3 regions of the Enterobacter cloacae complex sp. HYC003_NIDB genome follow, and region 2 is predicted to be linked to each of the others. Evidence: predicted binding sites of a transcription regulator. Region 2 holds the regulator's gene; each other region holds the start of a gene.

Region 1 (8,023 bases), 110 kb from region 2:
CCTGATAGATATCGTTGGCAAAATAGACCAGACATAAAAAAATGAGGAAAACCGCAATAATGCAGTTTAACAGGCGCTTACGCAGCTCAATGAGATGCGTAATAAGCGGTTGAGTATCATCTACTGCCATGTTTACGCTTTATCACTCGACGAGGGGGATGATTCGGAAACGGGCGCGGCGGGTTTTACCTCAGCCGTTTTGACCACGGGCTCTTCCGGCGGCACCTGCTTTTTCACTTCGGGCTCCTGCGGCGATTGCTCTGGCGAAGCAGCCTGATGCTCCGCGCTGGAAGGCGTTACACCCTCGCGCTGCTCTTCGCTACCCTTCACCACCGGATTGTGGATGGTGTTTGCTTCATCGCTCGCCTTCTCAGGATCGTTAATACTGTAAGAACGCTTCATGGATTCAGCCGCTTCGCGCAACTCATCCATTGATGCTTTCAGCTCCGGCGTCAGGTTGTCCATGCTCGCCTTTTCAACCTTTTTCAGACTGTCCTGAAATTCCTGAAGCTTCAGCTCCTGCGCCAGTTCGTTCTGCACGGTAGTTGCCAGCGAGCGAAGCGCCCGCACCCAGCCCACGACGGTTTTCACCGCAACGGGTAAACGCTGCGGCCCCAACACAATCAGACCAATCACAAAGACCAGCAGTAACTCACCAAAACCAATGTCGAACACGAATTACACCTGCTCTTTATCGTGACGTTTAGCCTCTTCCTTTTTGGCTTCGTCCTGCTTATCGGCGATGGATTTAGCGGTAAAATCAGCATCCTGACTGGTTTTTTCCTGCTTATTCTCATCATCGCTCATGGCTTTCTTGAAGCCTTTGATTGACGCGCCCAGGTCGGAACCAATCGATCCGAGTTTTTTCGTGCCAAACAGCAGCACAACGATGACGGCAATGATCACTAACTGCCAGATACTGATACCACCCATGCGTGTTCCCCAGTGATAGATGATTAATTAGTCAGATCGCATTATACGTATGCAATCTCTCGATAGCGACGCTAATTCAGCGCGTTTTTCGCCAGCCAGCAAGCCAGACAACCACACCGGCAGCCATAATCCAGGCTGGCATCATTTCCCAGTCCGGACGATTGATCAACAGCAACGTGCCGCTTATCAGCAGCGTCGCGCCAATTCCGAAGAGATAGCGGGACTGCCCCTGACGCACGCGACTGGATTGAAGCTCGTGCGCGATTTTATCCATGCTGTGCTGAAGGTTCTTGCTCTGACGCAAACTGTCGTAAACCAGTTCAGGAATTTCAGGCATTTTTTCAATCCAGAACGGGCCTTTCTCTTTAAGCGAGCGAACCAGGGCTGGAATACCGACCTGATCCTTAATCCAGGATTCGAGGAACGGTTTCGCGGTTTTCCACAAGTCTAACTGAGGATAGAGCTGGCGGCCTACGCCCTCAACGTAAAGTAATGTTTTCTGAAGTAAAACTAATTGTGGCTGCACTTCCATATTGAAACGGCGTGCGGTGTTGAACAGGTTGAGCAGGACGTGTCCGAAAGAGATCTCCGAGAGCGGCTTTTCAAAAATCGGCTCACAGACGGTGCGGATCGCAAATTCAAACTCTTCCACGTTGGTATCTGGCGGAACCCAGCCTGAATCCACGTGCAGCTCGGCCACCTTACGGTAGTCGCGATTGAAGAAAGCGATAAAGTTCTCGGCGAGATAACGCTTATCCTCTTTATTCAGCGAGCCGACAATACCGCAGTCGATGCCGATGTATTTCGGATCTTCCGGGTGCTCATAGCTGACGAAAATGTTGCCCGGATGCATGTCTGCATGGAAGAAGCTGTCGCGGAAAACCTGAGTAAAGAAGACCTGCACGCCACGCTCGGCCAGCAGCTTCATGTTGGTGCCCTGTTTTTCCAGCGCCACCACGTCCGAGACCGGAATACCGTAGATACGTTCCATCACCATCATGTTCTGACTGCAATAGTCAGAATAGACTTCAGGAACATACAGCATCGGGCTGTCTTCAAAGTTTCGACGCAGCTGAATGGCGTTCGCCGATTCACGCAGCAGGTTAAGCTCGTCAATCAGCGTTTTTTCGTATTCCCGAACCACTTCCAGCGGACGCAGACGGCGACCATCCGGCAACAGACGCGGCACCCAGCGAGCCAGGCGATAAATCAGCTTCATGTCTGCTTTGATAACCGGCAGGATATCCGGACGAATCACTTTGATGACCACCTCTTTGCCATTTTCCTTCAGGCGCGCGGTGTGAACCTGCGCAATAGAGGCAGAGGCCAGGGGCTGAATATCGAAATCATCAAACCAGGTCTCGATGGGGATATTGCCCATCGCTTCTTCGATTTGTTTCTTCGCTCTCTCTCCGTCAAACGGAGCAACGCGGTCCTGCAATAGCGCGAGCTGATCGGCAATCTGCGGTGGGAAAAGGTCGCGACGTGTTGAGAGCATCTGCCCAAACTTGATCCAGACCGGGCCCAGCTCCTGTAACGCAAGACGCAGGCGTGCGCCCAGCTCCTGATCCTTATGGCGATTCGGCATCCAGAACAGCGTGCGACGCCAAAGCCGAAGCGGCAGGGTGATACGCATTCTGGGGATAAGCTCGTCGAGCCCGTAGCTCAAAAAGGTGCGAACGATAAAATAGAGGCGCCGAATTTCACCAGGCGTCATTTGCCCTCCAGTTTTTCCAGCCGTTTGGTTAACGCATCAACTGCGCGCTCAACTGCCGCGGTCTCTTCTGCAAACCAGGCGACTTCTAAAGGCCCCGGCGCCATACGCCACTCTTCGGTCAGCACCTCGGCAGCGTAGCGCTGTTGACGGAGCAGACCTTTACGAAGGAAAGCGGAACCCGTGCGCAGCGTTTTGCTTATACCTTCAGCCGCGATGTCGCCGATATAGGGCGCCAGCAGTTCCGCCGGGTCGAATTCAGCCTGATCGCTGAGTGCAACGAAGTTCTGTACCACCTGAATATCGCCCTCGACCTCCAGCTCACCGCTGCGAATAAGCGCCGTCATCTGCTGACGGTCACGCAGTTTTGGCAATACGCTCATGTGCGTAATCACCGAGCAGTCCGCCTCGCCTTCCCACTCCCCCAGAACGTCAAGCTGGCGTTCGCTGAAGACCAGCACAAGCGGCGTCGAGAACTCCTTTAAAACGATGCGCAGCACCTTTCCGTTAAGCCGCTGACGTGCGGTTTTCAGCGCCGGAGCGCGATACAGAAAGGCATTCAGCACATTCTCGATGCCAGCGGTGACTAAGGGTTTAATGGGCACGGGAAACCTCCACTCAGAACTTGTAACCACGATGCAGCGCGACGACACCCGCCGTCATATTGAAGTATTCCACGTTTTCAAACTCCGCATCCTGCATCATCGCTTTCAGCGTGTCCTGATCCGGGTGCATTCGGATGGACTCGGCCAGATAACGGTAACTTTCTGCATCGTTTGCCACCAGCTCGCCGATGCGCGGCAGAACGTGGAAGGAATAGGCATCGTAAGCTTTGCTCAGCGGGTCGATAATCGGTTTAGAAAACTCGAGTACCAGCAGTCGACCGCCCGGCTTAAGCACGCGGTACATGGAGCGCAGCGCTTTATCTTTATCGGTCACGTTACGCAGACCGAAAGAGATGGTGATGCAGTCGAACGTATTATCCGGGAACGGCAGCGCTTCGGCGTTGGCCTGAACATATTCAACGTTGCCTACCACGCCGATGTTACGCAGCTTTTCGCGTCCCATTTTCAGCATGGAGTCGTTGATATCCGCCAGCACCACGCGGCCGGTTTCGCCAACCAGACGGGAGAATTTAGCGGTCAGATCCCCTGTGCCTCCGGCTAAATCCAGCACCGTTTGTCCACGGCGCACGCCGCTGCAATCAATAGTGAAGCGCTTCCACAAGCGATGAATGCCAAATGACATCAAATCATTCATCACATCGTACTTCGCCGCCACGGAATGAAATACGTGGGCCACCATGTCAGCTTTCTGCGCTTTGGCGACAGTCTGAAAGCCAAAGTGCGTTGTGTCTTGTGAATCGTCAACCATCTCAGAGCCTGCTAATCAGTCAAATGTTCGTGAAGTGTAACAGATTGGGCGCATTTGCCCTACGTTTCAACCACCGTGAAAGAAACGCGCCGGCTGCGCTTCGGGGGATAAACTCGCCGCTAAATCGTTGTCTTCATTGCGGCTATTTTGCTTACCGTCGCCTTCACGCAGACGAAACTCTTCGTCCTGAGCGGTAGCCTGCTCCACCAGTTCCGGATTAATCTCGCGTTTAACTTCCACCCCCAGGCTGCGAAACGCCTCCGCCTGCGCCAGCAAATTGCCACGCCCGGAGGAGAGTTTTTTCATCGCCTGGCGGTAGTTATCCTGCGCGCGATCCAGGCTTTGCCCCACCGAGGACATATCGTCCACAAACAGCCGCATTTTGTCGTACAGCTTGCTGGCGCGATCGGCAATCTGCTGCGCGTTACGGCTTTGGTGCTCATAGCGCCACAGGTTGGCAATGGTACGTAACGCCACCAGTAGCGTGGTGGGGCTGACCAGCATAATGTTATTTTTCAGCGCTTCGGTGATCAGTTCGGGCTGTCTGTCGAGCGCCAGCAGGAACGCAGGCTCGACCGGAATGAACATCAGCACATAATCCAGCGATCGCAGCCCCGGCAACTGCTGATAATCTTTTCTGCCCAACAGACGGATATGGTTACGCACGGAGGCGATGTGCTCCTGCAACGCTGTTTCGCGGGTGTAGTCATCCTCAGCGTTGAAGTAGCGCTCATAGGCCACCAGCGTCATTTTGGCGTCGATAACCACATCTTTGCCCTGTGGCAGACGAACAATGACATCCGGCTGCATCCGCGAGCGCGCATCGTTCTCAATGCTGACCTGCGTTTCGTATTCGTATCCTTCGCGCAGGCCAGAGGCCTCCAGCACGCGCGTCATGACCACTTCGCCCCAGTTTCCCTGCGCTTTGTTATCACCTTTCAGTGCGCGCGTCAGGTTAACCGCCTCCTGCGCCATCTGCGCATTCAGCTGCTGGAGATTACGAATTTCATGCGCCAGCGTGTGGCGTTCGCGGGCTTCCTGACCAAAGCTGTCCTGTACCTGACGGCGAAAGCCATCCAGCTGTTCACGCAGCGGCGTCAGCAGGCTGTTCAGGCTCTGGCGGTTCTGCTCATCCACGCGGCGATTGCTGTGCTCAAAAATGCGGTTCGCGAGGTTCTCAAACTGCTCGCTAAGACGCTGCTCGCTGTTGATCATCTGACGGATTTTGTCTTCGGCGTGCAGTTGGGTGGACTCAAGACGGGTGGTCACTTCACGGAGATCGGCCTCCAGCGAGGTATTGATATCACGCAGATTGCGCAGTTCGTTATTGAGCAGTTCGCATTCGTCGCGCCAGTGGTCACTCAGCGCAAGCTGTTGTTTCGTCGCGCTAAGTTCAGCGACGATCTCTTCGCGCTCTGCCAGTTGTTCGGCTTTCTGCTGCGCATGCTGGTAGCCGGAAATGAGCCAGCCAATCCCCACGCTCACCAGCGCAATCACTGCATAAATCAGGATTGAGATATCCACAATGCCCCCTGCATCAACGTATTACCGCACAAAATAGAATTGTGCTGTATGAACGTCCAGTTTGAAAGGGTTTTCCTGCGAGGCGTTACGCAAAAAGAAAAGGCCGAGCATGTCGGCCTTTCAGCACTGAAGAGAGAATTAGATCAGGCGGCGCGCCGCTTCAACCACGATTTTCACCGCATGGCTTTCAGTCTGCTTCATGGTTTCAGCGTTCGGGATCTCCTGCTGGATACGGTTGACGATAACGCCCGCCACCATACCGGCACGCAGACCCTGGCTTGCGCACATGGTCAGCAGCGTCGCAGATTCCATTTCGTAGTTCATGACGCCCATCGACTGCCACTCTTCCATGGAGCCTTTGAAACGGCTTACCACGCGACCAGAGAAGGTGTCGTAACGCTCCTGGCCCGGGTAGAAGGTATCGGAAGAGGCAGTTACGCCCACGTGGGTGGTGGCGCCCACGGACTTCGCGGCTTCAACCAGCGCGGTGGTGCATTCGAAATCGGCCACTGCCGGGAATTCCATCGGTGCAAAGTGCAGGCTTGCCCCGTCCAGACGCACGGATGCGGTGGTAACCAGCACGTCGCCCACGTTGATGTGCGGCTGAATGGCGCCTGTGGTGCCGATGCGCAGGAAAGTACGAATGCCCAGCTGCGCCAGCTCTTCAACGGCGATAGAGGTAGACGGGCCACCAATACCGGTAGAGCACACGATCACCGCTTTACCGTCCAGCTCTGCGCGCCAGGTGGTGAATTCTCGATGCGCTGCCAGCTTAACCGGCTTATCCATCAGCGCGGCGATCTTTTCCACACGCTCAGGATCGCCAGGGACGATAGCAAGCGTAGCCCCTTGTAAATCGTTTTTAGTGAGGCCGAGATGAAAAACATCAGACTTAGACATAGGTGACTCCTCTGTGGGTCGGTTTGTCAGAAGAAGTAAAACGGTACTTTACAGAAGCAATGTGCATTATTTCGTGACACACCTCACCATGAATGAAAATGATTGCAGTTAATTTCCATAAAATAGTGATTTACATCACATTAACAAGTTATATCGCCGGGTGCTGCACAAAAGATAGACGCTATAGGGCACTGTGGATTGTTAACCTGGTGTCTATATTTATCTTTGCGCTAATCCATTCATTGGTACGGAGAATGCCATGACTGAAAAAACCGGTTTTGCACCTGCTGCGGCCCCGCATGCTTCAACCATCGTCTCAACCCCTGAAGAGGCCATTACCGCAGGCGAGACCTCCATTCCCTCCCAGGGAGAGAACATGCCAGCGTACCACGCGCGGCCAAAATCCGCCGATGGCCCGCTGCCCATCGTGATCGTGGTGCAGGAAATATTTGGCGTTCATGAACATATTCGCGACCTCTGCCGCCGTCTGGCGCTGGAAGGTTACCTGGCCGTTGCGCCGGAACTCTATTTCCGTCAGGGCGATCCGAATGATTACAGCGACATCCCGACGCTGTTCAGCAACCTGGTCAGCAAAGTGCCGGACGCGCAGGTGCTGGCCGATCTCGACCACGTTGCCAGCTGGGCGGCGCGCAACGGTGGCGACCCGCACCGTCTGATGGTGACCGGCTTTTGCTGGGGCGGACGCATTAGCTGGCTGTATGCCGCGCACAATCCGCAGCTGAAAGCCGCTGTGGCCTGGTACGGTAAACTGGTGGGTGAAAAGACCCTGAACTCGCCGAAACATCCAGTTGATATCGCCACCGATTTAAATGCCCCGGTGCTAGGGCTGTATGGCGGCCAGGATACCGGCATTCCGCTTGATACCGTCGAGACCATGCGCCACGCGCTGCGGGCGGCAAACGCGAAGGCCGAAATCGTGGTGTACCCGGATGCGGGACACGCGTTTAATGCCGATTATCGTCCGAGCTATCACGCAGAATCGGCGAAAGATGGCTGGCAGAGAATGCTGGCGTGGTTCAGCCAGTACGGCGGGAAGAAAGCGTAATACAAAAAGCCCGGTGGCGGCTGCGCCAACCGGGCAATCCAGCCCCACTACGCCTGACGCAAATTCTGCGCCGCCTGCACCATGTTCGCCAGCGCCGCGCGGGTTTCAGGCCAGCCGCGAGTTTTCAGGCCGCAGTCCGGGTTTACCCACAGGCGTTCCGCCGGAATGCGCCGGGCGGCTTTTTGCAGCAGCGATTCAATCCACTCCACGCTCGGCACGTTAGGGGAGTGAATGTCATACACGCCCGGCCCGATTTCGTTCGGGTAGTCGAACTCTTCGAACGACTCCAGCAGCTCCATGTCTGAACGCGAGGTCTCGATGGTGATCACATCGGCGTCGAGCGCGGCAATGGAGTCCATGATGTCGTTAAATTCGCAGTAACACATGTGGGTGTGGATCTGCGTGTCGTCCTTCGCGACGGCCGCGTTGAGGCGGAACGCCTCCACGCCCCACGTCAGATAAGCATCCCAGTCGCTGCGACGCAGCGGCAAGCCTTCACGCAGCGCCGGTTC
Region 2 (8,023 bases):
AGTGACCAGCGGACGGATCTGATAGGTGTCTTTATAACTCACCACCTCTCCCGTGCGCCCATTGCGAATGCGGATATCTTTGGTATCGATATCGCGCGACATCAGGTTTTGCCCGCTCACGCCGACCGTCCAGTTTTCACCAAAATCAGCAGCAATACCGGCATCGACGTTGAAGCCAGTGTCGTCGGTACGGTAGCGGCTGTCGTTCCACTTATTACTGTCGTAATCGTAGATTGAAGTGGTGTAGTTATAGAGCCAGGTTTTTTGCAGCTTCGGCGTGACGCCAACGGAAACCGGAACGCCGCCAAGATCGAACTGACGGGCCACCGCAATACCGTAGTCGGACACAATCGCCGCCCGACCAGACGCCGTAGAGTTAAGGTTTTTGGTGATCTGATCGGTACCGTTTAGCGCGGCATCCAGCGCCACACCGGCAGCCACCGCATCGCTTCGTTGTATACCGCGCAGATAATCAATGTCCTGCTGATCGATTAAAGAGCTGACCCGGCCATGGGCATAGCCTTTTGCCATAAAGGCCACGGAAAGAATATCGTTAGGGATACTGACGGCAATCCCCGCCCCTGCGGTGGCGTGTGCGGTCTTGCCTTTCAGGTAGTCCAGTTCATCAGCGAGATCTTTCGCTGCGCCCTGGAACTGATTGATCGAACCTAATGGATTGGTGATAACTTCAATGGGGGTCAGACTATCAACCACATCCTTGTAATGATTGATTTTGTCGTTAATGGTATCAATCTCGTCCTGAAGATTGTCTTCATCGGTCACCTGCACGCCAACGGACGGCAAAATGACCGTCACATCATCCTCTGGCTTAGATTTTGCCAGTAACGCGGGGTTGATTAACGCCCCGCTGCCATAGCTCCCTGCCGCGACACCCGTTCCGCCCATTGCGTCGCTACGCGCTTCCGTCCAGGTATTGGCTGCTCCCGCCTGATTTGCCATAAAAAAGGAGACAGCGATGCTAACCATCGAAAATTTAAAATGTTTTTTCACAGTGTGCTCGTAAATAGTTTGTTATTAGTTAACCCTGTCTGTTATCACCCAAACAGGAACGAACTATTGCTGTGAATAAGTGCAAAAAGACCCGCTATTTCCTTAAGTTAAATTCCATCCCGGCCTGTTGTAATATGTGACGACCATCAATATTTATAGAAGAGGAAATTATTTTCGCCCAGGTTTTCCATCGTGCGGCCCAAAAAACTGAGGCGGATGGTCGACCCAGCGGTCTTCGCGCGTCGCGGCATACACCGGATTGAGCGGATAGTAGATGCGGTTATGTTTTTTATTGGCCTCACCCACCACCAGTAAGCGCACCTCTTCATCGGTATTGTTGATAAAGGTGTGACACACGCCCGTCCCGGCTGGAAATCCCACGCTGTCTCCGGGTTCGAGCTTCCATAAATAGCCATTGATCCAGGCCTCAGGGTAACCCTCCAGAACGTAAACAAACTCCTCTTCGTCGCTTTCCGCATGCGGATAAGACGTACGGCGTCCGGGTGGCAGCCGTTCATGGTGAATACCAATGCGGCCGAGACCCAGCCTGCGGGCCAGCGGCGCGCCAACAGAAAAACGTTCGTTACTGTCAGGATACGTTGCGTCATCAGCGCCTTCCACGTCCCGCCAGTGCCGAATACAGTCAGGTCTTTTCATTTTGCGATCTCCTGATTTGCGATGCGTCAGGTATAGCACAGCCTGGCGGATCTCGGTGTTTTTAGCAGAACATGATAAAGTGAATGTTTTCACCCCTTACCATATCCGAGGTGCCCGATGGACAAGTCCACAAAAGAGCTGTTAGCGCAAGCTGAAAAGCTGTGCGCGCAACGCAATGTGCGCCTGACCCCGCAGCGCCTTGAGGTACTGCGTCTGATGAGCCTTCAACAGGGCGCCATCAGCGCCTACGATCTGCTCGATCTGCTGCGTGAAAGCGAGCCGCAGGCAAAACCGCCGACCGTTTATCGGGCGCTGGATTTTCTGCTGGAGCAAGGGTTTGTGCATAAAGTGGAATCAACAAACAGCTATGTGCTGTGCCATCTTTTTGACCAGCCAACTCACACGTCCGCCATGTTTATCTGCGATCGCTGTGGTGTGGTGAAGGAAGAGTGTGCGGAAGGTGTGGAAGATATTATGCATACGCTGGCAGCCAGAATGGGCTTTGCGCTGCGCCATAACGTGATTGAAGCCCACGGCTTATGTTCTGCCTGCGTGGAGGTGGAGTCATGCCGCCATCAGGATGCCTGTCAGCACGATCACTCTATCCTGGTGAAGAAAAAGCCGCGTTAAAGCCAAAGAAAAAGGCGGCTCAGGGCCGCCCTTGGGGATAGTGCCGGTTACCAGCGGTAGTCGTTACGGGTTTCCCAGTCTTTGACTTCGTTTTCCGCCTGATCTTTTTCGTAACCGTAGCGCTCCTGGATTTTACCTACCAGCTGATCGCGCTTACCTTCAATGACGGTCATATCGTCATCTGTCAGCTTACCCCACTGTTCTTTCGCTTTACCTTTGAATTGCTTCCAGTTGCCGCCGATTTCGTCTTTATTCATAATCGTGTCCTCGTGTTAAGCGTCTATGAGTATCGTCCGCTTCGTTCTTTTCTGCTGGACGTGATTATTATTGTAGTTAAGGATTCGGCAGTTGTTTTTATATTCGGAATCTTTAACCGTTACGATATATCGTGCGGGGCTGGAAACCAGGTATTGTTTCGCCAGTGACGATGCCAGATAACGGCCAGCGAAAGGCCACGCAGTGAGAGAAACACCGCCAGCGCCAGCCACAGACCATGATTGCCGAGATACGGCAGGGTTAGCAGCGTCAGGCCGAACCCCGCCGCCGCGACGGCCATGCTGTTGCGCATCTCCGCCCCTCGCGTCGCACCAATAAACATGCCGTCCAGCAAATAGCACCACACGCCCACCACCGGTAATACTACCTGCCAGAAGATGTAGCGATCGGCCAGCTCACGTAGCGCGGGCAACGAGGTGAGTAGTGCGACAATATGCCCACCAAAACAGGCGTACACCAGAGCAAAGACCAGCGCTACCAGGCCCGCCTGACGACAGGCAGCACGCCAGACTTCACGTAACTGGCCGCTTTCACGGGCGCCATAGGCCTGCCCTGAATGCGCCTCCACGGCGTAAGCAAAACCATCCAGCGCGTAAGCGGTAAAGGTCAGTAATGTCATGAGCACTGCGTTGACGGCAACGATCTCAGGCCCAAGACGCGCACCAAAAACGGTTAATGCACCAAAGCAGAGTTGCAGCAGAAGCGAACGGAGCATGATGTCGCGATTAAGCGCCAGCAGCTTACGAATGTTGCCGCGCCAGGCCGATTTCAGCAGATCCAGGGTGATACCGCGCATCGCCAGCACGCGCCAGACCATCCCCAAACCGATCAGCAGCGTACCGTACTCGGCAATCGCCGTGGCCAGCGCCGCGCCCCGGACGTTCATGTGCAGCCCCATCACCAGCCAGAGATCGAGCACAATGTTAAGCAGGTTGCCCACCACCAGCAGGATCACCGGCGCGCGGGCGTACTGCACGCCCAGCAGCCAGCCCAGCAGGACCAGGTTTGCCAGTGAAGCGGGCGCGCTGAGCCAGCGAATTTCGAGGAACCGCCGGGCCTGTTCCAGTACGGCATCGCTGCCGCCTACAATATGGAGCGCAAGATCAATCAGCGGCGTACGCAACAGAATGATTAACGCGCCAGCACCGAATGCCAGAATGAGCGGCTGAACCAGCGCACGCGCCAGACGCAGGGGATCTTTTGCACCATACGCCTGGGCCGTCAGGCCTGTCGTACTCATGCGCAGAAAAAGCAGCAGCATAAAGAGGAAGCTGGTCGCCGTTGCGCCGATCGCGACGCCGCCAAGATAAATCGGCGAATCGAGATGCCCGATAACCGCCGTATCCACCAGCCCCAGCAGAGGAACGGTAATATTGGAAAAAATCATCGGTAGCGCAAGACGCCACAACGCCTTATCGGCAGAAGTTAGCAATGCCATGGAAATTACCGGAATCAGAAAACAGGCCAGGCTGTAGAGGAACTACAGCCTGTCAGGAAGAGATTACAGCCATTCACCGTTGCGGATAACGCCGACCGCCAGTCCTTCAATAGAGAAGCTCTGCTCGCGGAGATCCACCACAATCGGGGAGAATTCATTGTTTTCAGGCAGAAGCTGCACGGTATTGCCTTGTTTCTTAAGGCGCTTAACCGTCACTTCATCATCAATGCGCGCTACCACGACTTGCCCGTTACGCACATCCTGCGTTTTGTGTACCGCCAGCAGATCGCCATCCAGAATACCGATATCTTTCATGGACATTCCGCTAACGCGCAGCAGGAAATCGGCGCTCGGCTTGAACATGCCTGGGTCAACCTGATAGTGCCCTTCGATGTGCTGCTGCGCCAGCAGAGGTTCACCTGCGGCAACGCGGCCCACCAGTGGAATACCGCTCTCTTCTTCCACAAGCAGACGAATGCCGCGTGAGGCGCCGGAAACAATCTCAATCACGCCCTTACGCGCCAGCGCTTTAAGGTGCTCTTCGGCAGCATTAGGAGAACGGAAGCCCAGACGCTGCGCAATTTCTGCACGCGTGGGTGGCATACCCGTCTGGCCGATATGATCCCGAATGAGATCAAACACCTCTTGCTGCCTGGTCGTTAACGCTTTCATACCGCCCCCTGGGTGTATATACAGTTATGCTGTGAGTATATACAGTCAAAGGCGATTTTGGAACCAAAAACTGCACAAAAAACCAGGGACTTAATTATTCCTCGAGGCTCATCGGAAATGCGACCAAAGCAGCGTGACCCAGGTGATCGCCGCAGTGATAATCGCCAGCAGTACGGCAGCAGAACCCATGTCTTTCGCCCGGCCAGACAGTTCATGGAATTCCGACCCGATTCGGTCAACAACGGCCTCAATAGCGCTATTCAGAATTTCCACTATCATCACCAGAAGGACAGATCCGATGAGCAGTACGCGGGTGATAGCATCAACATCAAGGAAGCAGGCGATGACAACGGCAACGATTGCGGCAACCGCTTCCTGGCGGAAAGCGGCTTCATTAACCCATGCCGCGCGGAAACCTTTCCATGAATAACCGGCAGCTTTAATGATTCGAGTTAACCCAGTGGTATTATTGGCCATTAAAAGAACCTTTTATGATAAATAGCGTCTGTAACTAAAGCCGCAGCGCGTTTTGCTGCAACCTGAAGTATGACGGGTAACAACAGAAATTTTGCGCGCTTTCTGTTATCCTTGCGCCGCAATTGCATTATTAACCAGAGGCTTTACATCGTTTATGTCCGGCTGGCCACGAATTTACTACAAATTACTTAATTTACCATTAAGCGTCCTGGTAAAAAGTAAGTCTATCCCAGCAGAACCTGCGCTGGAATTAGGGCTCGATACGTCGCGCCCTATTATGTACGTTTTGCCTTATAACTCGAAGGCAGACCTGCTGACGCTTCGCGCTCAATGTCTGGCGCACGATTTACCTGACCCGCTTGAACCGCTGGAAGTCGACGGTACGCTGCTGCCGCGCTACGTGTTCATCCATGGCGGGCCGCGCGTGTTCACCTATTACACGCCGAAAGAAGAGTCCATTAAGCTGTTCCATGATTACCTCGATCTGCACCGCAGCAACCCCGATCTGGACGTGCAGATGGTGCCGGTGTCGGTGATGTTTGGCCGTCGTCCGGGGCGCGAAAAAGGGGAAGAGAACCCGCCGCTGCGTATGCTCAACGGCATTCAGAAGTTCTTCGCCGTCTCCTGGCTGGGACGCGACAGCTTTGTCCGCTTCTCACCTTCCGTTTCACTGCGCCGCATGGCGGATGAACACGGCACTGACAAAATCATTGCGCAAAAGCTGGCGCGCGTTGCGCGTATGCACTTTGCACGTCAGCGTCTGGCGGCCGTTGGACCACGTCTCCCGGCACGTCAGGATCTGTTCAACAAGCTGCTGGCTTCCAAAGCGATTGCCCGTGCCGTAGAAGACGAAGCGCGCAGCAAGAAAATTTCGCACGAGAAAGCGCAGCAGAACGCGATAGCGCTGATGGAAGAGATCGCCGCGAATTTCTCCTACGAGATGATTCGCCTCTCTGACCGTATCCTTGGCTTCACGTGGAACCGCCTCTATCAGGGGATTAACGTCCACAACGCCGAACGCGTGCGTCAGTTAGCGCACGACGGCCACGAGATTGTCTATGTGCCCTGCCACCGCAGCCACATGGACTACCTGTTGCTCTCTTACGTGCTCTATCACCAGGGGCTGGTGCCGCCGCATATTGCTGCCGGTATCAACCTGAACTTCTGGCCAGCAGGCCCGATTTTCCGCCGTCTGGGTGCGTTCTTTATTCGTCGTACCTTTAAGGGTAACAAGCTTTACTCCACCGTCTTCAGGGAGTATCTGGGCGAGCTGTTCAGCCGCGGTTATTCCGTGGAGTACTTTGTTGAAGGCGGTCGCTCGCGTACCGGTCGTCTGCTCGATCCTAAGACCGGCACGCTGTCGATGACCATTCAGGCCATGCTGCGTGGCGGTACGCGTCCTATCACGCTGGTGCCTATTTACATCGGTTATGAACACGTGATGGAAGTGGGCACCTACGCGAAAGAGCTGCGCGGTGCGACCAAAGAGAAAGAGAGTCTGCCGCAGATGCTGCGTGGGCTGAGTAAACTGCGCAACCTCGGCCAGGGCTACGTGAACTTTGGCGAGCCCCTGCCGTTGATGACATATCTGAACCATCATGTTCCGGAGTGGCGCGAGTCTATCGATCCTATCGAAGCGGTACGTCCGGCCTGGCTGACGCCAACGGTCAACGGCATTGCATCCGAGCTGATGGTACGCATCAACAATGCTGGTGCGGCAAACGCCATGAACCTGTGTTGTACTGCGCTTCTGGCCTCCCGCCAGCGTTCACTGACCCGTGAGCAGCTGACCGAGCAGATTGACTGCTACCTGGATATCATGCGCAACGTGCCGTATTCCGTTGATTCGACCGTGCCGTCTGCCACCGCCAGCGAGCTGATCGATCACGCGTTGCAGATGAACAAGTTCGAAGTCGAGAAAGATACGATTGGTGACATCATCATTCTGCCGCGCGAGCAGGCCGTGCTGATGACCTACTACCGCAATAACATCACGCACATGCTGATGCTGCCGTCGCTGATGGCGGCCATTATTACCCAGCACCGCCGTATTTCGCGTCAGGAGCTGCTGCGCCATATTCAGGCCATCTACCCAATGCTGAAAGCGGAGCTGTTCCTGCGCTGGAGTAAGGATGAACTGGCGGCAGAGCTCGATAAAATGACGGCAGAGATGCATCGGCAGGGGCTGATTACCATCAGTGATGACGAACTGCATATCAATCCGTCACGTTCTCGTACCTTGCAGCTTCTGGCTTCCGGTGCGCGTGAGACGTTGCAGCGCTACGCCATTACCTTCTGGTTGCTGAGTGCAAATCCGTCCATTAACCGCGGTACGCTGGAAAAAGAGAGCCGGACGCTGGCCCAGCGCCTTTCCGTTCTGCATGGCATTAACGCCCCGGAATTCTTCGACAAAGCGGTATTCAGCTCCCTGGTGCTGACGCTGCGCGACGAGGGCTACATTAGCGATACGGGCGATGCCGAGCCGGAAGAGACGATGAAGGTTTACCAGATGCTGGCAGAGCTGATTACCGCGGATGTGCGTTTGACGATTGAGAGTTCGACGCAGGGCGAATGATGCTAAAGCCGGGTGGCGCTAACGCTTACCCGGCCTACATGTTCCGCTAAATCGTAGGCCGGGTAAGGCGAAGCCGCCACCCGGCTTTTTTATCACCAGTAACTCATCGCCAGGCCCAGAAACAGCACCAGCCCGACGTAGTTATTATTCAGAAACGCTTTAAAGCAGGCTTCACGCTCGCGTTTCGCGATCAGCTTCTGCTGATACGCAAACAGCAGCCCCGCCACCAGTACGGACCAGTAAAACTCCCAGTTCAGCCCGTTCAGGCGACCAATCGCCACCATCAG
Region 3 (8,023 bases), 2.1 Mb from region 2:
TTAAAAGCAGGCTTTTCAAATTTGGCTCCTCTGACTGGACTCGAACCAGTGACATACGGATTAACAGTCCGCCGTTCTACCGACTGAACTACAGAGGAATCGTGTGAACGGGGCGCATATTATCGATGCGCTCTGAGGATGTCAAAGGGTGAATGCAGATTTTCAATCGTTTGCCGATTTATTCTCCACTTCGCACATTTGTCAGGCACTTGCCGTTTCCGAAACCTCCTGCTCCGGTTTTTTTCGCGGATATTTCCACAGCCAGCGCCCGCTCACCATGCGCCAGTAGAACAGCGCCCCGCGCACGGCCCAGTCAAGGAACATCCCCAGCCAGACGCCGACAACGCCCATACCCAACATTACCCCCAGCGTGTAGCCCGCCACAACGCGACAGCCCCACATGCCGAGCATGGAGACCCACATCGCAAACCGGGCATCGCGCGCCCCTTTCAGCCCGGCAGGAAGTACCCAGGACGCGGCCCAAATTGGCATAAACGCCGCGTTGAGCCAAATGAGCACCTTCACGACCTCTTTCACGTCATTTTCATGCGTATAGAACGAGGCCATCAGCCCGGCAAAAGGCGCAGTTCCCCACGCAATCGCCGTCAGTCCAATAGTTGAAAGCCAGAAGACGTGCCGAAGTTGCCGTTCCGCCTGCCCTATCTGCCCCTTTCCTAGACGTCTGCCGGTGATGATCGTCGACGCCGACCCCAGCGCGTTTCCCGGCAGGTTAATGAGTGAGGCGATGGAGAAGGCAATAAAGTTGCCGGCGATGACGTCTGTTCCCATCCCGGCAACAAACATCTGCGTCAGCAGTTTCCCACCGTTAAACAACACGGATTCGATGCTGGCCGGAATCCCGATCCCCATCACTTCCCAGATAATGGCGAAGTTAAGCGGACGGAAATAGCTTTTCAGCGTCAGACGCAGCGATGGCGTAATTCCCGCCATCAATACGCCAATTATCGCCGCCGCACCAATATAGCGGGAAATGGTTAGCCCTAAACCCGCGCCGACAAAGCCCAGCCCCTCCCAGGAAAAGACGCCGTATATCAAAACGCTGCTGATAATGATGTTCAGGATGTTCATGCCGCCGTTGATCAGCAGTGGAATTTTGGTATTCCCTGCACCACGAAGCGCACCGCTACCAATCAGCGCGATGGCAGCCGCCGGATAACTCAGCACCGTCATTTCCAGGTAGGTGAGAGCCAGATCCTTCACCTCGCTGGTCGCTTCTCCCGCGACAATGTCGATAATTTCTTTGCCGTAATAATGGATAACCGCCGCAAGGATGATCGAAAAGAGGGTCATGATCATTAGGGACTGTCTGGCCGCTTCGCGGGCACGCTTCGGATCGAGCTTGCCCAGGCTAAACGCCACCACCACCGTCGTACCGAGATCGATAGCGGCAAAGAAGGACATCACAACCATGTTGAAACTGTCCGCCAGCCCTACCCCGGCCATGGCTTCTTTACCGAGCCAGCTCACCAGAAAGGTGCTCAGCACCCCCATTAGCAGGACGCAGGTATTCTCCAGGAAAATAGGCACGGCAAGGGGGGTGATTTCACGCCAGAACAGAACTCGATAGCTCTTACGTTTTGCATACCAGGGCGTGCGCATAATCGCCTGGCGTAGGGGTGCGGTGACGTTCAAAATGGACCTTAGCGAGAAAGTTGAAACTCCATTTCAAATGATGGGGCAGAAATGCGTATCCTGCAAAGTATTTTCCATAAAATTATGTTTGGATTTACAACAAAATGACGACAGAATCATCAAACAAACGCTTTTGCCTGAGATCAGGTTTGACAAAAGTTTTTTCGCCGCTAAGATAAGCCTCCACAACGATTCCTCTGTAGTTCAGTCGGTAGAACGGCGGACTGTTAATCCGTATGTCACTGGTTCGAGTCCAGTCAGAGGAGCCAAATTTAAAAAGCCTGCTTTTAGAGCAGGCTTTTTGCTTTTCTGCGTTCGTGAAATTATCGGGTGGCGGCTTCGCCTTACCCGACCTACGTAATAACAGTCCTGTAGGCCCGGTAAGCGCAGCGCCACCGGGCAACAGAGCGTGCGATTACTCGCCTTTAGCGTCGACGTTTTTGATTTCGCCCATCACTTTCAGCTTCTTGGAGATGTCGCGACGCTCTTTGGACAGCTCAGCGTTTTTGATGATGTAGTCATCAACGCGATCTTCATAATCGCTCTTCATGCTGGCGATGATGCCCTGAATAGCTTCAACGCTCATGCCAGGCTTGATGTAGTCGCTCAGGTTGTCCAGCAGCAGGACACGTTTCTGGTTGTCACGGATCTTCTTCTCTACGTCCTGGATTTCGCGCTGTAGCTTGTTTTTGCGGCGGAACAGGCGGACGAACTCCAGAACATCCTGGAACGAAGGCTTGGTAGTTTCCATTTTTATACCCCTGATAATGTGAGATTCGGATTCGTTAAAGCAACCGTTTTAACAGACAGCGGCTGCGAATGACAATGAGTATATCGTTTAAAACCATCATAACCCTAATTGTTGCTGAATCGAAGCAGCAGGCATCACATACGCTTTTTATTTGCGCAGTGCCCGGCAAATCAGCTGCGATAACAACTCCAGCTGTCGCGCCAGCTCCATACTCAGCCAGACATAACCATGGATGGGCGTTTCCGCCACATTGTCGCCCTGGCGCTCATTCATCAGCTGTTTGAGCTCGGTGACGATTTCGTTCAGCCGCTCGCTGTTCGCCCGTATCGGCTGTGGGTTACCTTCGTAGAGCGCATGGGCGATGGTCAGCAGGGTTTGTTGCGTCATCTGCTGCGTCTCTTTCAGCGTATGCGCGTTGAGCATCAGAAGATGGCTGGGGCGTGAGGCCCAGTGGGCATTGATTTGCAGTTCAAGCATACAGACCAGATTACGGCTGACCGTCTGAATAGCTTCAAAAATGGCTTTCTGGATATGGGTTTCTTTGCTTGCCGGGGTAATCAACCCGCGCATTTTGACCACATCATTGAGGATTTTTTGCAGGTGCTTTTCCAGACGCGGGCGCTCAATCAGATTCGGCGAAAACCCGGCCTGGTAGACCCGGTTAAATGCCGTGACGTAGTTTGCCATCTGAATGCGCCAGTGCAGGAAGGCGCGCTGCGGCCAGATGCCGGTAAACAGCATGGCGAGCAACGAGCCGAGGATCACGTCCCCGCTTCGCCACAATGCGGTGGTCATATCGCCCGCCGGTGCGCCGACCACAACCGCGAGCGTAATGCCAATCAGCAGCGCCTGATACGGTTTCTTGCCGAGGGCCAGCCATCCACAAAGAAACATCGCCACCGCGCACCACAGCAACATGACCGGAAACGAGATCAGCTCCAGCTTCAGGGCGATAAGCCCAAGCGCTGAGCCTAAAACGGTGCCGCCTATGCGTTCGAAAGCGCGCGGGACCACGTTCCCCCAGAATGAGATCGGCCCCATCACCACCACCAGCGTGATCAGCGGCCACGTCCCTTCCGGGATATCCAGCAGACGAACCAGTACGAAGGTCAACACAAACGCCAGCGCAATGCGGCAACCGTGCACCACGCGATAATGTTTGTATAACCGAATTTCAAAAGGGGTTAATGACTTGTCGGGGCGCACACCCGTCTCCAGCTCTACGGCAAACCACAATTGTACTGTGTTTTCAGCCGGGTGGATCGCGCCCGGCTGAAAAACCCTGCATTCCGCAGGATTATCCCACTTTGTGCTCTACCGGTACAAACATCTCAATATCCCAGTAGCCGTCAGCATTGCCATCGTTAAGATAACGTTCGAAGCAGGGTTTTGCCGCGATCTGGAATTTGTTGTCTTCCAGCAGGGAGTTGAAGAACTGATACCATGGAGTGGCGAAATCATGATTTTCGACGCGCGCGGCGGCAATCGCATACTCTCCGGCAGCAATTTCGGTCATCATCACCCCTTCGCTGTTCTCAGGGATAGTGAAATCGTCCGCTACCGTTACGGCGGTAACGCAGCGGAGCTTTTCTGCCGGCACGTCATCCGGATTGTCATAATAAACGGCCACCCACTCCTGCGGCTGAATATGACGCCCGTCTACCCACATGACCAGCTGTTCAAATCCCTGCTTGACCGTCTTTTCCCACGGCCCCACGAGATGAAAGCCAGCGATCGTACGTTTCTGTTGCTGCCTGATGCTGTAGTCCATGCTGCCTCCGTTTATTACTGTATATATATACACTGTAAAGCAGAATCGAGATTATCGGCAAACCAGGAGTGTTTATTATGTGAGCAGACTCGCAACACTGCCAGTCTGCCCAAAAAGGTCAGAGTTTATGATGCAGATAATCGCCGAGGCGGGAGAAAAGGCCGCCCTTTTCAACGCTTTCCAGCGTAACCAATGGCCAGTGCGCTACCACCTTGTCACGATCGTACAGCTGGATCTCCCCTACCCGCTGATGCGCAGCGATCGGCGCTTCCAGCTCTTTTTTATCCATCACGTATTTCGCCTTGATGTTTGGCACTTCCGATTTGGGTAATGCCAGCCAGAAGTCCTGATCCGTGCCCAGCGCGATCTGCTCTTTATCGCCGTACCAGATGCGCTCGGTTCCCACTTTTTTACCGTTATGCAGGATCTGCACCGTATCAAAATTTTGCTGTCCCCAGTGCAGCAGCTTGCGCGCCTGATCTTCACGTCCTTTCGGGCTGTCTGCCCCCATCACCACCGCAATCAGTCGACGCTGACCGTCCACCGCGGAGGCAATCAGGTTAAAGCCCGCGCCCGAGGTGTGACCCGTTTTCAGGCCATCCACGTTCATGGTCTTATCCCACAGCAGGCCGTTGCGGTTCTGCTGGGTGATGCCGTTCCAGGTCAGGCTCTTTTCGCTGTACATGTGATAGAACTCAGGCTCGCCGTGAATGATGGCCCGGGAAAGCACGGCGAGATCGTAAGCGGAGCTGTGCTGGCCCGGTGCATCCAGCCCGTGTACGGTTTCGAAGTGGGTATCGCGCAGGTTCAGCTTTTCAACGTAGTCATTCATCATCCTGACGAACTGCGGCTGACCGCCCGCCACGTGATCCGCCAGCGCCACGCAGGCGTCATTGCCGGAATCAACAATCAGGCCGCGGCTGAGATCGCGCACGGAAACCCGATCGCCCTCCTTCAGAAACATCAGCGACGAACCGTCAAAGACCGGATTGCCTTTTGCCCAGGCGTCACGTCCGACCGTCACAATGTCATCGGGGCTGATGCGGTGGCTATCAATAGCACGATCGACAACGTACCCCGTCATCAGTTTGGTCAGGCTCGCCGGATTACGCTGCTGATGTTCGTTGCCCGCCGTTAAGATTTGACCCGTGGTGTAATCCATCAATACCCAGGAGCCAGCCTGGATGGCAGGCGGCTGAGGTGAAAAATCCAGCGGCTCGGCAGCCAGCGCGGATGAAATACTCGAAGCGAGTAAAGAAACAGCAATAAACAGACGGCGTTTCAACGGTATATCCTCAGGTCAGTAAAAATCGATGACCTTTTTACGGGAGTTCTGATGTCGTTACCTGCCTTAATTGCAAAAAAATGTGACAGCACGCAGATTTTTTCGGAACAAATCTCGCAAATTTCTTGCCTGACGGTGCTTTTTATTCGGACTGCTCACCCCAATCGTTTACCATAGAGACGTCAATTTTTAACAGGATGAGATTACTGGTGTCTGACTCTGCCGCGCGCCCGACTTTTTTGTTCCACGATTACGAAACCTTTGGCACCCATCCGGCGCTGGACCGACCGGCGCAGTTTGCGGCTATCCGTACCGATGACGAATTTAACGTCATCGGCGAACCCGAGGTGTTTTACTGTAAGCCCGCCGATGACTATCTGCCGCAGCCGGGCGCGGTAATGGTGACGGGCATCACGCCTCAGGAAGCGCGGGATAAAGGCGTTAGCGAAGCAGAATTTGCCCGTCGCATCCACGACCTGTTCACGGTGCCCAATACCTGCGTGGTGGGTTACAACAACATCCGTTTTGACGATGAAGTGACGCGCAATATCTTCTACCGCAACTTCTACGATCCGTATGCCTGGAGCTGGCAGAACCGTAATTCACGCTGGGATTTGCTGGATATCATGCGCGCCTGCTATGCGCTGCGCCCGGAGGGGATTAACTGGCCGGAGAACGACGACGGCTTGCCGAGCTTCAGGCTCGAGCACCTGACGCGGGCCAACGGCATTGAGCACAGCAACGCCCACGACGCGATGGCAGACGTTTACGCGACCATCGCTATGGCGAAACTTGTAAAAACCGCGCAGCCGCGCCTGTTTGAGTATCTGTTGAGCCATCGCAGCAAGCAAAAGCTGATGACGCTAATTGACGTGCCGCAGATGAAACCGCTGGTGCATATTTCAGGGATGTTCGGTGCGTGGCGCGGGAATACAAGCTGGGTGGCGCCGCTTGCCTGGCATCCGGACAACCGTAACGCCGTCATCATGGTGGATCTCGCCGGAGATATCTCCCCGCTGCTTGAGCTCGACAGCGACACCTTACGTGAACGGCTCTATACGCCGAAAGAGGCGCTGGGTGACCTGCCAGCCATACCGGTAAAACTGGTGCACATCAATAAGTGCCCGGTGCTGGCGCAGGCCAACACGCTGCGCCCGGAAGACGCCGACCGGCTGGGGATTAACCGTCAGCACTGCCTCGATAACCTGAAAGTGCTGCGCGACAACCCGCATGTGCGCGAGAAAGTCGTCGCCATTTTTGCCGAAGCAGAGCCGTTCGTGCCGTCTGAGAATGTGGATGCGCAGCTTTATAACGGCTTCTTCAGCGACGCCGATCGCGCGGCGATGAATATCGTGCTGCAAACCGACCCGCGTAACCTGCCCGCGCTGGATATCACCTTCGCAGATAAGCGCATTGAGAAGCTGATGTTTAATTATCGCGCGCGCAACTATCCCGGCACGCTGGATGAAGCAGAGCAGGAACGCTGGTTACAGCATCGGCGCAACGTGTTTACGCCGGAGTTTCTTAATAGCTACGCCCAGGAGCTGGAGATGCTTTACGGTCAGTATGAAGGGAATGCTGAGAAGCAGGCGCTGCTGAAAGCGCTGTTCCAGTATGCGCAAGAGATTGTCTGAATAGCGGGTACAAAAAAGCCGGAGGCGATGTCTCCGGCTTTTTTTTGCCGGGTGGCGCTAACGCTTACCCGGCCTACGAAACTGTAGGTCGGGTTGAGCATAGCCGTCACCCGACACAGTCTTACGCGACGTCTTCGTACTGAGGAACCGGGTTGCGGAAGCTTCTGGTCACGCAAGCCAGGTAAATCAGACCGATTGCACCCCAGATCAGACCCAGAACCATTGAGCTCTCTTCCAGGTTGATCCACAGGGCGCCCACCGTCAGGGCACCACACACTGGCAGCACCAGATAGTTGATGTGGTCCTTCAGCGTCTTGTTGCGCTTCTCACGGATCCAGAACTGCGAAATCACGGAGAGGTTAACGAAGGTGAACGCCACCAGCGCACCAAAGTTAATCAGCGCCGTGGCCGTTACCAGGTCGAATTTAATCGCCAGCAGGGCAATAGCGCCCACCAGCAGCACGTTCCACGCCGGGGTACGCCATTTAGGATGCACGTAACCGAAGAAGCGGGTTGGGAACACACCGTCACGGCCCATCACGTACATCAGACGAGAAACGCCCGCGTGCGCAGCCATACCGGAAGCCAGTACGGTGACGCTGGAGAAGATCAGCACGCCCCACTGGAAGGTTTTACCCGCCACGTACAGCATAATTTCAGGCTGTGATGCATCCGGATCTTTAAAGCGAGAGATATCCGGGAAGTACAGCTGTAAGAAGTAAGACGCACCGATGAAGATCAGGCCGCCAATCAGCGCGGTCAGGAAAATCGCTTTCGGGATCACGCGCTCAGCGTCTTTGGTCTCTTCAGACAGAGAAGAGATACCGTCGAAGCCCAGGAACGAGAAGCACAGGATAGTCGCACCGGTGATCATCGGCACTACGTGCGCGCCTTCAGACCAGAACGGACGGGTGCTGGTCAGCGTACCT

The links. Region 2 encodes LexA, which represses DNA repair genes until DNA is damaged. Its sites were predicted from a motif close to TNCTGTATGTACATACAGNA; they were not measured.
Region 1: the regulator LexA is predicted to act here: its motif matches at 5,588-5,607, upstream of rmuC (DNA recombination protein RmuC).
Region 3: the regulator LexA is predicted to act here: its motif matches at 4,191-4,210, upstream of sbmC (DNA gyrase inhibitor SbmC).

Annotation. Positions count from the first base shown of each region.
Region 1 covers NZ_CP114220.1:4,619,992-4,628,014, forward strand. Annotated here, with positions in the region: gene tatC (Sec-independent protein translocase subunit TatC) at 1-130, opposite strand, end outside; gene tatB (Sec-independent protein translocase protein TatB) at 133-675, opposite strand; gene tatA (Sec-independent protein translocase subunit TatA) at 679-933, opposite strand; gene ubiB (ubiquinone biosynthesis regulatory protein kinase UbiB) at 1,010-2,650, opposite strand; gene ubiJ (ubiquinone biosynthesis protein UbiJ) at 2,647-3,252, opposite strand; gene ubiE (bifunctional demethylmenaquinone methyltransferase/2-methoxy-6-polyprenyl-1,4-benzoquinol methylase UbiE) at 3,266-4,021, opposite strand; gene rmuC (DNA recombination protein RmuC) at 4,088-5,545, opposite strand; gene udp (uridine phosphorylase) at 5,684-6,445, opposite strand; gene O1722_RS22145 (dienelactone hydrolase family protein) at 6,705-7,511, shown strand; gene metE (5-methyltetrahydropteroyltriglutamate--homocysteine S-methyltransferase) at 7,559-8,023, opposite strand, start outside.
Region 2 covers NZ_CP114220.1:4,513,797-4,521,819, forward strand. Annotated here, with positions in the region: gene O1722_RS21625 (conjugal transfer protein TraF) at 1-987, opposite strand, end outside; gene O1722_RS21630 (cupin domain-containing protein) at 1,180-1,668, opposite strand; gene zur (zinc uptake transcriptional repressor Zur) at 1,786-2,298, shown strand; gene O1722_RS21640 (CsbD family protein) at 2,346-2,555, opposite strand; gene dinF (MATE family efflux transporter DinF) at 2,675-4,012, opposite strand; gene lexA (transcriptional repressor LexA) at 4,076-4,684, opposite strand; gene O1722_RS21655 (diacylglycerol kinase) at 4,793-5,161, opposite strand; gene plsB (glycerol-3-phosphate 1-O-acyltransferase PlsB) at 5,316-7,736, shown strand; gene ubiA (4-hydroxybenzoate octaprenyltransferase) at 7,829-8,023, opposite strand, start outside.
Region 3 covers NZ_CP114220.1:1,767,340-1,775,362, reverse strand. Annotated here, with positions in the region: tRNA gene O1722_RS08345 (tRNA-Asn) at 23-98, opposite strand; gene emmdR (multidrug efflux MATE transporter EmmdR) at 202-1,620, opposite strand; tRNA gene O1722_RS08335 (tRNA-Asn) at 1,847-1,922, shown strand; gene O1722_RS08330 (DUF496 family protein) at 2,069-2,404, opposite strand; gene O1722_RS08325 (FUSC family protein) at 2,552-3,610, opposite strand; gene sbmC (DNA gyrase inhibitor SbmC) at 3,702-4,175, opposite strand; gene dacD (serine-type D-Ala-D-Ala carboxypeptidase DacD) at 4,294-5,466, opposite strand; gene sbcB (exodeoxyribonuclease I) at 5,658-7,094, shown strand; gene O1722_RS08305 (APC family permease) at 7,216-8,023, opposite strand, start outside.